3 regions of the Actinoplanes sp. URMC 104 genome follow, and region 3 is predicted to be linked to each of the others. Evidence: predicted binding sites of a transcription regulator. Region 3 holds the regulator's gene; each other region holds the start of a gene.
What was found. The regulator HrcA, encoded in region 3, represses chaperone genes, less so after heat shock. The targets are predictions, from matches to a motif close to GGTTNGCACNCTCNNNNNGAGNGTGCNAACC.
Positions count from the first base shown of each region.

Region 1: groES (co-chaperone GroES) is a predicted target of HrcA. The motif match lies at 1,809-1,839, and genes of this name have one in related genera.
Region 2: groL (chaperonin GroEL) is a predicted target of HrcA. The motif match lies at 2,443-2,473, and genes of this name have one in related genera.

Region 1 is NZ_JBPQTO010000004.1:709,589-713,882, reverse strand. It holds gene ybaK (Cys-tRNA(Pro) deacylase) at 1-430, opposite strand, end outside; gene ACSNN8_RS17210 (class I SAM-dependent methyltransferase) at 452-1,738, opposite strand; gene groES (co-chaperone GroES) at 1,967-2,281, shown strand; gene groL (chaperonin GroEL) at 2,354-4,003, shown strand; gene ACSNN8_RS17195 (DUF1707 SHOCT-like domain-containing protein) at 4,124-4,294, shown strand, end outside.
Region 2 is NZ_JBPQTO010000002.1:1,997,870-2,002,163, forward strand. It holds gene ACSNN8_RS10405 (Ig-like domain-containing protein) at 1-568, shown strand, start outside; gene groL (chaperonin GroEL) at 629-2,251, opposite strand; gene ACSNN8_RS10415 (hypothetical protein) at 2,541-3,458, opposite strand; gene ACSNN8_RS10420 (GNAT family N-acetyltransferase) at 3,557-4,066, shown strand; gene ACSNN8_RS10425 (hypothetical protein) at 4,066-4,294, shown strand, end outside.
Region 3 is NZ_JBPQTO010000011.1:2,731,031-2,735,324, reverse strand. It holds gene hemW (radical SAM family heme chaperone HemW) at 30-1,232, shown strand; gene ACSNN8_RS38580 (DUF4870 domain-containing protein) at 1,235-1,828, opposite strand; gene hrcA (heat-inducible transcriptional repressor HrcA) at 1,978-3,000, shown strand; gene dnaJ (molecular chaperone DnaJ) at 3,018-4,160, shown strand; gene ACSNN8_RS38565 (DUF4241 domain-containing protein) at 4,164-4,294, opposite strand, start outside.

The sequences.
Region 1 (4,294 bases), on a different contig from region 3:
CGAGGCCCACCTGCAGGCCGCGCCGACCGGCCGAGACGTACATCCGGTCGAGGCCCAGGGCGGAGTCGTCGATCACCGTGGGCAACCTCTTGCGCTGCCCGAGCGGGCTGATCCCACCACGCACGTATCCGCTGCTGCGCTCCGCGGCGGCGCGGTCGGCGAGGTTTGCCCGTTTGCCCCCCGCGGCGTGCGCGAGCGCCTTGAGGTCCAGATCGCCGGTCACCGGAACCACCCCCACCACGAGCGACCCGTCGACGTCCGCGATCAGCGTCTTGAAGACCCGTTCCGGCCCGATGCCCAGCGCCTCGGCCACCAGCGCGCCGTAGTTGGGCGCGTCCGGCGAGACGTCGTACGGATGCAGGGTGTGCTCGACCTTCTGCGCGGTGAGCAGCGCGGTGGCCGGCGTGCCGGCGGCGGCCTTCTTCGCCATGGCGCGCAGGCTACTCCGCCGCTACGCGCGGCAGAGGATCACGGTCGGCGCGCCCGCCACCCGCGTGAGCACCAGCGACGCCGCCGCCGGGCCGGCCAGTCGGAGGTCGCGGCGCAGCTGGTCCGGTTCCAGGGCGGAGCCGCGCTTGCGGATCTCCAGACGGCCCACGCCGCGCTCCCGCAGCAGCGCCCGCAGCCGCTTGAGCGAGAACGGCAGCACGTCGGTGATCTCCAAACAGCGGGCGTACGGGGTGACCGCCGGCTCGTCCGTGTAGACGTACGCGATCTCCGGGTCGGCGAGCCGGCCGTTCACGGTCTCGGCGAACTCCGCCACGAGGTGCGACCGCACGACGGCCGGATCCGGGTCACAGAGGTACGCCCCCACGCCGCCCACCGGCGCCACCCGCGCGCCGCTCCCGGTCAACTGCCACTCCCCCGCCCCGTCCGCCCGGGTCTCCCCGCTCCCATCCGTTCGCCTGTCCACCCCGGCCTCGCCGCGCTCGTCCGCTCGCCTCCCTGCACGCCCGTCCGTTCTTCCTTCCGCGGGCGGGCGTCGCTGTTCCGCGGGCAGCAGCGTCGCGCGGCGTGGCGCCTCCGCCAGCGGCCCGCACCAGAAGGCGGCCTCCACCAGGTCGCCGCCGACGCTCACCCACTCCCCCTCGGCGCCGGGCGGCAGCAGCGCGTGGTCGATCCCGGGCGCCAGCTTGAGCACGGTGCGCGGCACCCGCTCGGCCAGCCCGGCGATGAAGTCCCAGGGCGGCGAGTACGACCGGGGGTCGAAGACCCGGCCGCGGCCCGCCCGGCGCCGCGCGGGGTCGGCGAAGACCGCGTCGAACGCCTCCACCCGTACGGAGGTGGCGTCCGCGCACTCGACCGTGATCCGGTCCGCGAGGCCGAGCGCTTCGACGTTGGCGGCGGCAGTCGCGGCGGTGACGGGATCGGCGTCGACGGCGTGGACCGTGATGCCCGCCCGCGCCGCCGCCAGCGCGTCGGAGCCGAGACCGCACCCGAGGTCGGCCAGCGTGCGGACGCCCGCGGCGGCGAGCCGGGCCGCCCGCCGGTCGGCCACCACCCGCCGGGTCGCCTGCTCGAGGCCGGCGCGCGTGAAGAACATCGACGCGGCGTCGGGACCGAACTTCGAGGCCGCGCGGCGCCTCAGATCGACCTGCGTCAGCGCCGCCGCGGCGAGGTCGCCGGGGACGCCGCGGGACCGCAGAGCCGAGGCCGCGGCGAGCGGATCCAGGCCCGCCACCTCGCCCGCCGCCGCCAGCGCCTCGATGCCTTCGGGGGTCCTCAAGTCCGCAGTCACGCAGGCATTCTCTCCCGCACGACATCATTGGCACTCTGGTTGACGGAGTGCTAGTTCCGGCCTAATCTCCGATTAGCACTCTCAACATGAGGGTGCCAGCCACGCGGCCATCCGGGCGCGTGGTTAGGCACCAGGCGGACCGGCACCCGCGACGACGGCCCCGCCCGGTGGCATGAGGCATCAAGACCGGCCAACACTTGACCGGCGGAACCTGATACCCAGGAGGGTATGCCCGTGACTACCGCGACCAAGGTTGCGATCAAGCCGCTCGAGGACCGCATCGTGGTCCAGGCGAACGAGGCTGAGACGACCACGGCGTCGGGCATCGTGATCCCCGACACCGCCAAGGAGAAGCCGCAGGAGGGCACCGTCCTCGCTGTCGGCCCCGGCCGCATCGACGACAAGGGCAACCGCATCCCGGTTGACGTCAAGGTCGGCGAGACGGTCCTGTACTCGAAGTACGGCGGCACCGAGGTCAAGTACGCCGGCGAGGAGTACCTGGTGCTCTCCGCCCGCGACGTCCTCGCGGTCATCGAGAAGTGACCTACTGACAGTGCTTACCGCCCTGGCCCGCGCGACGGGTCAGGGCGGTGGTGCGTGAAGGGCTATTGAACAATGGCGAAGATTCTCAGCTTCTCGGACGACGCCCGCCACCTGCTCGAGCACGGCGTCAACTCGCTCGCCGACACGGTCAAGGTCACCCTCGGGCCGCGCGGCCGCAACGTCGTGCTGGACAAGAAGTTCGGCGCGCCCACGATCACCAACGACGGCGTCACCATCGCCAAGGAGATCGAGCTCACCGACCCGTACGAGAACCTCGGCGCGCAGCTGGTCAAGGAGGTGGCGACCAAGACCAACGACGTCGCCGGCGACGGGACCACCACTGCGACCGTGCTCGCTCAGGCCCTGGTGCGTGAGGGTCTGCGCAACGTGACCGCGGGCGCCAACCCGATCGGCCTCAAGCGCGGCATGGACCAGGCCGCCGAGACCGTCTCCAAGGCGCTGCTGGCGAAGGCCGTCGAGGTCGCCGACCACAAGGCGATCGCGAACGTGGCCACCATCTCGGCGCAGGACTCCACCATCGGCGAGCTCATCGCCGAGGCGATGGACCGCGTCGGCCGCGACGGTGTCATCACCGTCGAGGAGGGCTCGACCCTGTCGACCGAGCTCGACGTCACCGAGGGTCTGCAGTTCGACAAGGGCTTCATCTCCCCGAACTTCGTGACCGACGCCGAGTCGCAGGAGGCCGTCCTCGAGGACGCGCACATCCTGATCACCACCCAGAAGATCTCCAGCATCGAGGAGATGCTGCCGCTGCTGGAGAAGGTGCTCCAGTCCGGCAAGCCGCTGCTGATCATCGCGGAGGACGTCGAGGGTCAGGCCCTGTCCACGCTGGTGGTCAACGCGATCCGCAAGACGCTGAAGGTGGCCGCCGTCAAGGCGCCCGGCTTCGGCGACCGGCGCAAGGCGATGCTGCAGGACCTGGCGATCGCCACCGGCGGCGAGCTCATCGCCCCCGAGCTCGGCTACAAGCTCGACCAGGTCACCCTCGACATGCTGGGCACCGCCCGGCGCGTCGTGGTCGACAAGGAGAACACCACGATCGTCGACGGTGGCGGCAAGTCCGCCGACGTCACCGACCGGGTCTCCCAGATCCGCAAGGAGATCGAGGCCTCCGACTCCGACTGGGACCGCGAGAAGCTGCAGGAGCGGCTGGCGAAGCTCTCCGGCGGCATCGCGGTGATCAAGGTCGGCGCCGCGACCGAGGTCGAGATGAAGGAGCGCAAGCACCGCATCGAGGACGCCATCGCGGCGACCAAGGCCGCGGTCGAGGAGGGCACCGTCCCCGGCGGCGGCGCCGCCCTCGCCCAGGTGGCCACGGAGCTCGACGGCGGTCTCGGCCTCACCGGCGAGGAGGCGATCGGCGTCTCCATCGTCCGCAAGGCGCTGGTGGAGCCGCTGCGCTGGATCGCGCAGAACGCCGGCCACGACGGCTACGTCGTGGTGGGCAAGGTCGCCGAGCTGGGCTGGGGCCACGGCCTCAACGCGGCCACCGACGAGTACGTCGACCTGGCGGCCGCCGGCATCATCGACCCGGTCAAGGTGACCCGCAACGCGGTCTCCAACGCCGTGTCGATCGCCGGTCTGCTGCTGACCACGGAGAGCCTCGTGGTCGACAAGCCGGCCGAGCCGGAGCCCGCCGCTGCCGGCGGTCACGGCCACAGCCACGGTGGCCACGGCCACCAGCACGGCCCCGGCTTCTGATCCATCGGCTTCACCGAAAAGGCGCGTCCCGCTGCGGGACGCGCCTTTTTCGTCGCCTTCCCCCAACCCCGCGACCTCCGGCACGCGCCGGCGGTCGCGCCGCGGCGGTAGAGTGCCGCCGTGGACATCCGGGCATCCGACGAGGACCGCGAGCGCACGGTGGCCGCGCTCGAACGGCACGCCGGCGCGGGCCGCCTCACCCTGGACGAGTTCGCCGAGCGCGCCAAGGTCGCCCACGGCGCCCGCACCCTCGACGAGCTGGCCGCCGTCGTGCACGACCTGCCCGCCGAC
Region 2 (4,294 bases), on a different contig from region 3:
CAGCGGCACGGACAGCTTCACGTACTCCGCCGCCGACGCGGACGGCAACGTCGCCGAGGGCACGATCACGATCAAGGTGGCCGGCACGAACACCAAGCCGGTCGCCAAGAACGACGCCGTCTCGGTGGACGCCGGCGGCTCGGTGGTCATCGCGCCGCTGGGGAACGACACGGACGCCAACACCGACGCACTCGGGGTCGTGACGATCGGCAAGCCGCGGCACGGCACGGCGGTGCTCAACAAGGACGGCACGGTCACGTACGCGCCGTTCCAGCACTACGCCGGCGGCCTGGACTCGTTCGTCTACACGATCAGCGACGGCCACGGTGGCACCGCCACCGCGATCGTCGCCGTCACCGTCAACGCCGCCGCGGCCGGGGACAACGACGGCACCGGCATCATCAAGCTGCCGAAGACCGGTATGGACCTCATCGCCGTGGTGGTCGCGGGTGGCATCGCCGTCCTGGTCGGCGGGTTCCTGCTGATGGCGGGCGGTGACCGGCTCGGGCTGGCCGTGCCGACGCCGGCGGGCGCCGGCCGGCACCGGCCCGGACGCCACCGGGGCTAGGCAGCGGAAAAGGGCGGGTCGCCGAGGCGACCCGCCCTTCTCGTGTTGCTACGACTGGACTCAGAAGTCCATGTCACCGCCGCCCGGGGCGCCGGCCGGGGCCGGGGTCTTCTCGGGCTTGTCGGCCACGACGGCCTCGGTGGTGAGGAACAGCGCGGCGATCGACGCGGCGTTCTGCAGCGCCGAGCGGGTGACCTTGGCCGGGTCGATGATGCCCGCGGCCAGCAGGTCGACGTACTCGCCGGTCGCGGCGTTGAGGCCGTGACCCGCGTCGAGGTTGCGCACCTTCTCGACCACGACGCCGCCCTCGAGGCCGGCGTTCACGGCGATCTGACGCAGCGGGGCGTCGAGCGCGACCTTGACGATGTTGGCGCCGGTGGCCTCGTCGCCCACCAGGTCCAGCTTGTCGAACGCGGTCTTGCCGGCCTGCACCAGGGCGACACCACCACCGGGCACGATGCCCTCCTCGACGGCCGCCTTCGCGTTGCGAACGGCGTCCTCGATGCGGTGCTTGCGCTCCTTGAGCTCGACCTCGGTGGCCGCGCCGACCTTGATGACCGCAACGCCGCCGGCCAGCTTGGCCAGGCGCTCCTGCAGCTTCTCGCGGTCGTAGTCGGAGTCCGACTTCTCGATCTCGGCACGGATCTGGTTGACCCGGCCCTGGATCTGCTCGGCGTTGCCGGCACCGTCGACGATGGTGGTCTCGTCCTTGGTGATGACGACCTTGCGGGCCTGGCCCAGCAGGCTCAGGTCGGCGTTCTCCAGCTTGAGGCCGACCTCCTCGCTGATGACCGCGCCACCGGTGAGGATGGCGATGTCCTCGAGCATGGCCTTGCGACGGTCACCGAAGCCGGGGGCCTTGACGGCGACCGACTTGAAGGTGCCGCGGACCTTGTTGACGACCAGGGTGGCCAGGGCCTCGCCCTCGACGTCCTCGGCGATGATGACCAGCGGCTTGCCGCCCTGCATGACCTTCTCCAGCACGGGGAGGAGGTCCTTGACCGCGGAGATCTTGCTGTTTGCGATCAGGATGTAGGGGTCGTCGAAGACGGCCTCCATGCGCTCGGCGTCGGTCATGAAGTACGCCGACACGAAGCCCTTGTCGAAGCGCATGCCCTCGGTGAGCTCGAGCTCGAGGCCGAAGGTGTTGCTCTCCTCGACGGTGATGACGCCTTCCTTGCCGACCTTGTCCATGGCCTCGGCGATGATCTCGCCGACCGTGGAGTCACCGGCGGAGATGGAGGCGGTCGAAGCGATCTGCTCCTTGGTCTCCACGTCCTTGGAGAGCTGCTGAAGGCCCTCGGAGACGCTCGCCACGGCGGCCTCGATGCCCCGCTTGAGGGCCATCGGGTTCGCGCCCGCGGCGACGTTGCGCAGGCCCTCACGGACCAGCGCCTGGGCGAGGACGGTCGCCGTCGTCGTGCCGTCACCGGCGACGTCGTCGGTCTTCTTCGCGACCTCCTTGACCAGCTCGGCGCCGATCTTCTCGTAGGAGTCCTCGAGCTCGATCTCCTTGGCGATCGACACACCATCGTTGGTGATGGTGGGCGCGCCCCACTTCTTCTCGAGCACGACGTTGCGGCCCTTGGGGCCGAGCGTCACCTTGACGGCGTCGGCGAGCTGGTTCATGCCCCGCTCGAGGCCGCGACGAGCTTCCTCGTCGAATGCGATGATCTTGGCCATACGGCTGTGTCCTCCTGGACAGTCGAGGTGCGTGGCCCGTGGCCGCGCCCCTCCGCACGTTTGCGGAACTCTGCGGACGTCACCACCTGGCGATGTGACGTCCTCAGGCCGAGCCGGATAGCCCGCGACGACCGGCCCCGTGCCCCGGCGCCGATGGCGGCGCCGCGACCGGAACCCCACCGTCCCGACCTGCTTGGCACTCAGCAGTCGCGAGTGCCAATGACCTGTTTAGCACTCCCCGGGTGCGAGTGCAAGGAAACCCCGTCTTGCGCGCAGGCGACCGCGGGGCTCACTCCTCCGGGGCAGCCAGCTCGTTGCGCAAGGATGCGCTGGTCACCGGCTCTTCGAGGCGACGGGCCTGGGCGTACGTCACCAGCGCCGCGATCGCCCACAGCTGAGCGAGCACCACGCCCGCCAGCGTGGCGGCCAGCCCGCCGAGGAACTCGTCGGCGATCTGCGGCACCACCGTGACGGCGGCCGCGGCGGCGATCAGCCCGACCGGCTGCACCCGGGCCAGCAGCCGCACCGTGCGGCGCCGCGCGTGTCCGCGTTCGATCAGCACGACGCAGCCCAGGACGCCTCCGAAGGTCAGCACGGCGGTCGAGACAGCCGCGAGCACGACGGCCAGCGGGACTCGCGCGGCCGGGCCGAGCGAGTCCTCGGTGAGCAGCAGCGGCAGGCTGCCGGTCAGCACGGAGAAGGCGGCGAACCACAGCCACAGCGCGCGCAGCCGCAGCGCGACCAGCGACCAGACCAGCCGCGGCCGGAGCCGGGCCCCGGCGGCCTGCGGCACCAGGACGCCGACCGCGCCGGCCAGCGTGATCACGTGGGGCAGCGCGGTCACCGCCAGATAGGCCAGCCACATGATCGGCAGCAGCAGCAGGCCGAAGCCGCCCGCGAGCTCGGACAGGTAGGGCGCCGCGATCACCGCCTCGTCGAGCCGGCCGACGAAGAAGTGCATGGGAAGCGCGGCCAGGGCCGTCACCGGCAGCAGGAGGACGCCCCCGCGGGTCAGCACCGCACCGAACCGGCCCGCCCAGGCGGCCGCGCCCGGGCCCGGGACCAGGCGGTCGGACAGCGCCGGCGCCGACGCCAGCCGGCGCAACGGCCCGGCGAGGTCGGCGGTGCGCCCCTCGGCGTCGAACGGATCGGCGGCGTTCACCACCGGCGGCTCGACCATGAAGATGGGAGCCTCACGGTGGTCCATCGGCACACCTTGCCTCAGCACGGGCCTTCGCCGCCACCCCGTGACTATTCGTGGCAACCGGGTTGCCGCACCGGCCCGCTGGGGGTAGTCAGGACGACATGGGGAGCTGGAGCGTGCACCGGATCAGGCCGCAGGACGCCGCCCGGATGCGGGCGCTGCGGCTCGAGATGCTCGCCGACAGCCCGCTGGCGTTCCTCGAGACGCTGGCCCAGGCGGCCGCCCGCTCGCACGACTCCTACCGGCAGCGGATCGCCCAGGCCGCCGCGGGTGACGACCTCGCCATGTTCGTGGCCGACCCCGGCGACGACGGCCGGCTGATCGGGCACGCGGGCGGCACGGTCGCGCCCGAGTTCCCCGGCGAGACGGTGATCTTCGCGGTCTACGTGACGCCGGCGTACCGCGGCGGCAAGGTGGTGGCCGACCTGATCGAGGCGGTCGTCGACTGGTCGCGGGCCGCGGGCCGCCCCCGGGCGCTGCTCGAGGTGGTCGTCGGCAACGACCGGGCCGTGCGGGCGTACGAGAAACTCGGCTTCTGCGACACCGGCGAGCGGGTGCCGCACCCGGTGGTCCCGACGCTCACCGAGCTGCGCATGCGGCGGCCCGCCTGATGGCCGCCCGGCACATCGCCCGCGGCCTGCTCACCGCGCTCAACGGCACCACGGGCGCGGGTCTGCTGATCGCGCTCGCCACCCGCAGCCGCATCCGGCGCGGGCGGCACGGCGTGCTGATCGCGGAGGGTTACCGGCTGCCCGTGCCGCCGGCCACCTGCTTCACGGTGGGCTCGGTGATCCTGACCCGGCGCAGCGCCGATTGGCTGCTCGCCGACGAGCGCACCG
Region 3 (4,294 bases):
CACTAACGGCAGCCGTGCACACTTGAGGGATGGCCGGCGCACTTCCCGATGGCGAACCCGTACCGCTCGACGGCTCCCTCCCCGCCGAGGCGACGGCGCATGTCGGCAGGGACGGCTTCGCGGTGTACGTCCACGTGCCGTTCTGCGCGAGCCGCTGCGGCTACTGCGACTTCAACACGTACACCTCGAGCGAGCTCGGCGGCGGCGCGAGCCGCGAGACGTACGCCGACACCGTGCTCCAGGAGCTCAAGCTGGCGCAGAGCACGATCGCGCCCCGCCAGGTCGACACGGTGTTCTTCGGCGGCGGCACCCCCACCCTGCTCGACGCCGACGACCTGGGCCGCATCCTCGAGGGCATCGACGCCGCCTGGGGGCTGGCCCCGGGCGCCGAGGTGACCACCGAGGCCAACCCCGAGTCGGTGGACCCCGGCTATCTGCGCCGCCTGCGCCGGCACGGGTTCACCCGCGTCTCGCTGGGCATGCAGTCCGCCGCCTCCGCGGTGCTGCGCATCCTCGACCGCCGGCACACGGCCGGGCGCGCCCCGCAGGCGGCGATCGAGGCGCGCGAGGCCGGCTTCGAGCACGTCAACCTCGACCTGATCTACGGCACGCCGGGGGAGACCGCGGACGACTTCGCGGGCTCGCTGCGCAGCGTCGTCGAGGCGGGGGTGGACCACGTCAGCGCGTACGCCCTGATCGTCGAGGACGGCACGCGGATGGCGGCCCGGATGCGGCGGGGCGAGATCCCGTACCCCTCCGACGACGTGGCGGCCGACCGCTACCTGGCGGCCGAGGCGGCGCTGAGCGAGGCCGGCTTCCGGTGGTACGAGGTGTCCAACTGGGCGACCGGCGACGACGCGCGCTGCCGGCACAACCTGCTCTATTGGACCGGCGCGGACTGGTGGGGGCTGGGGCCCGGCGCGCACAGCCACGTCGGCGGCGTGCGCTGGTGGAACGTCAAGCACCCCGCGGCGTACGCGAAGCGGGTCCTCGAGGGGCTCTCGCCGGGCCAGGGGCGCGAGCTGCTCACGGCGGAGGACAGGCACGTCGAGGACGTGATGCTGCGGGTGCGCCTGCGCGAGGGCATCGCGCTCGACCGGGTCGACGCCGGCGGCGCCCAGCAGGCGCTCGCCGGCGGGCTGCTCGACCCCGCGGCGTACGAGCGGGGTCGTCTGGTCCTCACCCTGCGTGGCCGCCTGCTGGCCGACGCCGTGATCCGCGACGTGGTGTGACGTTATTTGATCAGGTTGAGCGTGAGCGGGTAGGCGTACGGCTCGTTGTTGACCGCCTTGAGGCCGGCGACCACGCCGAAGACGATCGAGATCAGCGCGGCGATCGGGATGATGACGAAGCCGATGAGCGCGCAGGCGCTGGCCCAGCCGATCACGCCGACGACCGACCACACGATCTGGAAGTTGAGCGCCTTGACCGCCTCGGCCCGTACGGCCGGGGACTGGTTGCCCTTGGCGAGCAGCACGATCAGCGGCGCCACCCAGCCGCACAGGCCGCCGCCGAGGAACGCCCCGGCCGCGCCGCCGAAGTGCGTGATCAGCGCCCAGGTCCGGTCGTCGGCGGTGGGGGCGGCGCCGTGACCGGGCTGCTGATAGCCGTACGACGGGGGCGGCCCGTAACCGGGCGGCGGCCCATAGGCGGGCGGCGGCTCATAGGCGGGCGGCGGCTCGTAGGCCCGCGGCGGCTCGTAGGCCCGCGGCGGCTCGTACGGCGGTGGTGTCGAACCCGGGGCCGGGTCGTTACCCGCATAGGGGTGGAACGGCCGGGTGGGATCGTCCGGATTTCCCGCACCGGGCGGCCGAGGTGGTTCACTCATGGTCTCACCGTAGAGCCGCAGCTCGATGCGCCCCCCGGCGACATGCTGATCTTGCCGGGAACGAAGGTGTGCACTCGATCATCGCGCTGCCGCCTGCGGCGACGTAGACTGGCACTCGATCAGCGTGAGTGCCAAGAGGGAGGGGTCATATGAGTCTGGATGACCGCAAGCTCGAGGTGCTGCGGGCAATCGTCGAGGACTACGTCGAGACGCAGGAGCCCGTGGGCTCCAAGTCACTCGTCGAGCGGCACCAGCTCGGTGTCTCTCCGGCCACCGTGCGCAACGACATGGCGGTGCTGGAGGAGGAGGGCTACATCCGGCAGCCGCACACGAGCGCCGGCCGGGTGCCCACCGACGCGGGCTACCGGCTGTTCGTCGACCGGCTCTCCAAGGTCAAGGCGCTCAGCCCCGCCGAGCGGCGGGCCATCGAGCGCTTCCTGATCGGCGCGGTCGACCTCGACGACGTCGTGCACCGCACGGTTCGCCTGCTCGCCCAGCTGACCCGCCAGGTCGCCGTCGTGCAATATCCGTCGCTGACCCGGTCGGCGGTGCGCCATCTGGAACTGGTGCCGATCTCCACCACGCGGCTCATGCTCGTGATGATCGCCGACACCGGCCGTGTCGAGCAGCGGCTGGTCGAGCTGCCCGGGCCCGTTCCGGCCGACGACGTGACCGACCTGCGCCGCCGGGTGAACGAGAAGCTCGCCGGGCAGAAGATGGCCGACACGCCGCCGCTGGTGCAGGGTCTGGTCGACGACTGCGCGCCGGACAGCCGCGCCACCATGGCCTGCCTGGCCTCGGTGCTGCTCGAGACCCTGGTCGAGCGCAGTGACGAGCGCCTCGCCTTGGCGGGCACGGCTAATCTGACCCGTGGTGGCGTGCTGGACTTCCAGGGCACGTTGCGCCCGGTCCTCGAGGCCCTCGAGGAGGAGGTCATCCTGCTGAAGCTGATCGGCGACCTGGAACCGAGCACCACCCGCGTCCGGATCGGTGACGAGAACCAGATCGACAACCTGCGGTCGGCGTCCGTGGTGAGCACCGGCTACGGCCCGGGCACCACGATCGTCGGTGGGCTCGGCGTGCTCGGCCCCACCCGGATGGATTACCCCGGCACCATCGCGACCGTGCGCGCGGTGGCACGCTACGTGGGCGACCTTCTAGCCCAGAACTGACGAGGATTGCGGAGCCCGTGGCCAAGGACTACTACGGCATTCTCGGCGTGAGCCGGGAAGCCACCGACGACGAGATCAAGCGCGCCTACCGCAAACTGGCTCGGCAATACCACCCGGACGTCAACCCGGATCCGGAAGCGCACGAGAAGTTCAAGGACATCAACGCGGCGTACGAGGTCCTGTCCGACGACCAGAAGCGGCAGATCGTCGACCTGGGCGGCGACCCGCTGGCGCCCGGCGGCGGCATGGGCCCCGGCGGGCCGGGCGGCGCGGGCGGCCCGTTCGTCGGCTTCCAGGACATCATGGACGCGTTCTTCGGCACCGCGGCCGGCGGCAACACCCGTGGCCCGCGGCCGCGCACCCGCCCGGGCGCCGACGCGATCCTGCGGCTCGAGCTCGACCTGGTCGAGACGGCCTTCGGCGTCGAGGCGCCGATCACCGTGGACACCGCCGTGCTGTGCACCCAGTGCTCCGGCGCGGGCACGGCCCCGGGCACCCACCTGGCCACCTGTGACACGTGCGGCGGCCGCGGCGAGGTGCAGAGCGTGCAGCGCACGTTCCTCGGCCAGGTGGTGTCGTCGCGTCCGTGCGCGACCTGCCAGGGCCACGGCACGGTGATCCCGAACCCCTGCCCGACGTGCGCGGGCGACGGCCGCGTGCGCACCCGGCGCTCGCTCACGGTCAAGATCCCGGCCGGCGTCGAGGACGGGATGCGCATCCGGCTGGCCCAGCAGGGCGAGGTCGGGCCCGGCGGCGGCACGCCCGGTGACCTCTACGTCGAGATCCACGAGCGGCCGCACGACGTGTACTCGCGCAAGGGCGACGACCTGCACTGCCGCGTGACGCTGCCGATGACGGCGGCCGCGCTCGGCACCCGGCTGACCATCAAGACGCTGGACAGCGAGGAGGCCATCGAGGTCAAGCAGGGCACCCAGCCGGCCAGCACGCTGCGGATCCGCGGCAAGGGCGTGCCGCACCTGCGGGGTCAGGGCCGCGGCGACCTGTTCGTGCACCTCGACGTCAAGACGCCGACCAAGCTCACCGCCGAGCAGGAGCGGATGCTGCGCGACTTCGCCAAGACCCGCGGCGAGGACGTGGCGGAGCTCAGCAAGCAGGGCGGGTTCTTCAGCCGCATGCGCGACGCCTTCAACGGCCACTGACGCTCACGGGGCGGACGCGCCGAACAGCAGCATGTCCGCCACGAAGCAGGTGATCCGGCCGTGCGCGTCGCGGCCGATCCAGGTGGGATAGGCCCCGTCGCCCCAGCCGCTCGACCAGGCGACCATGTCGCCGT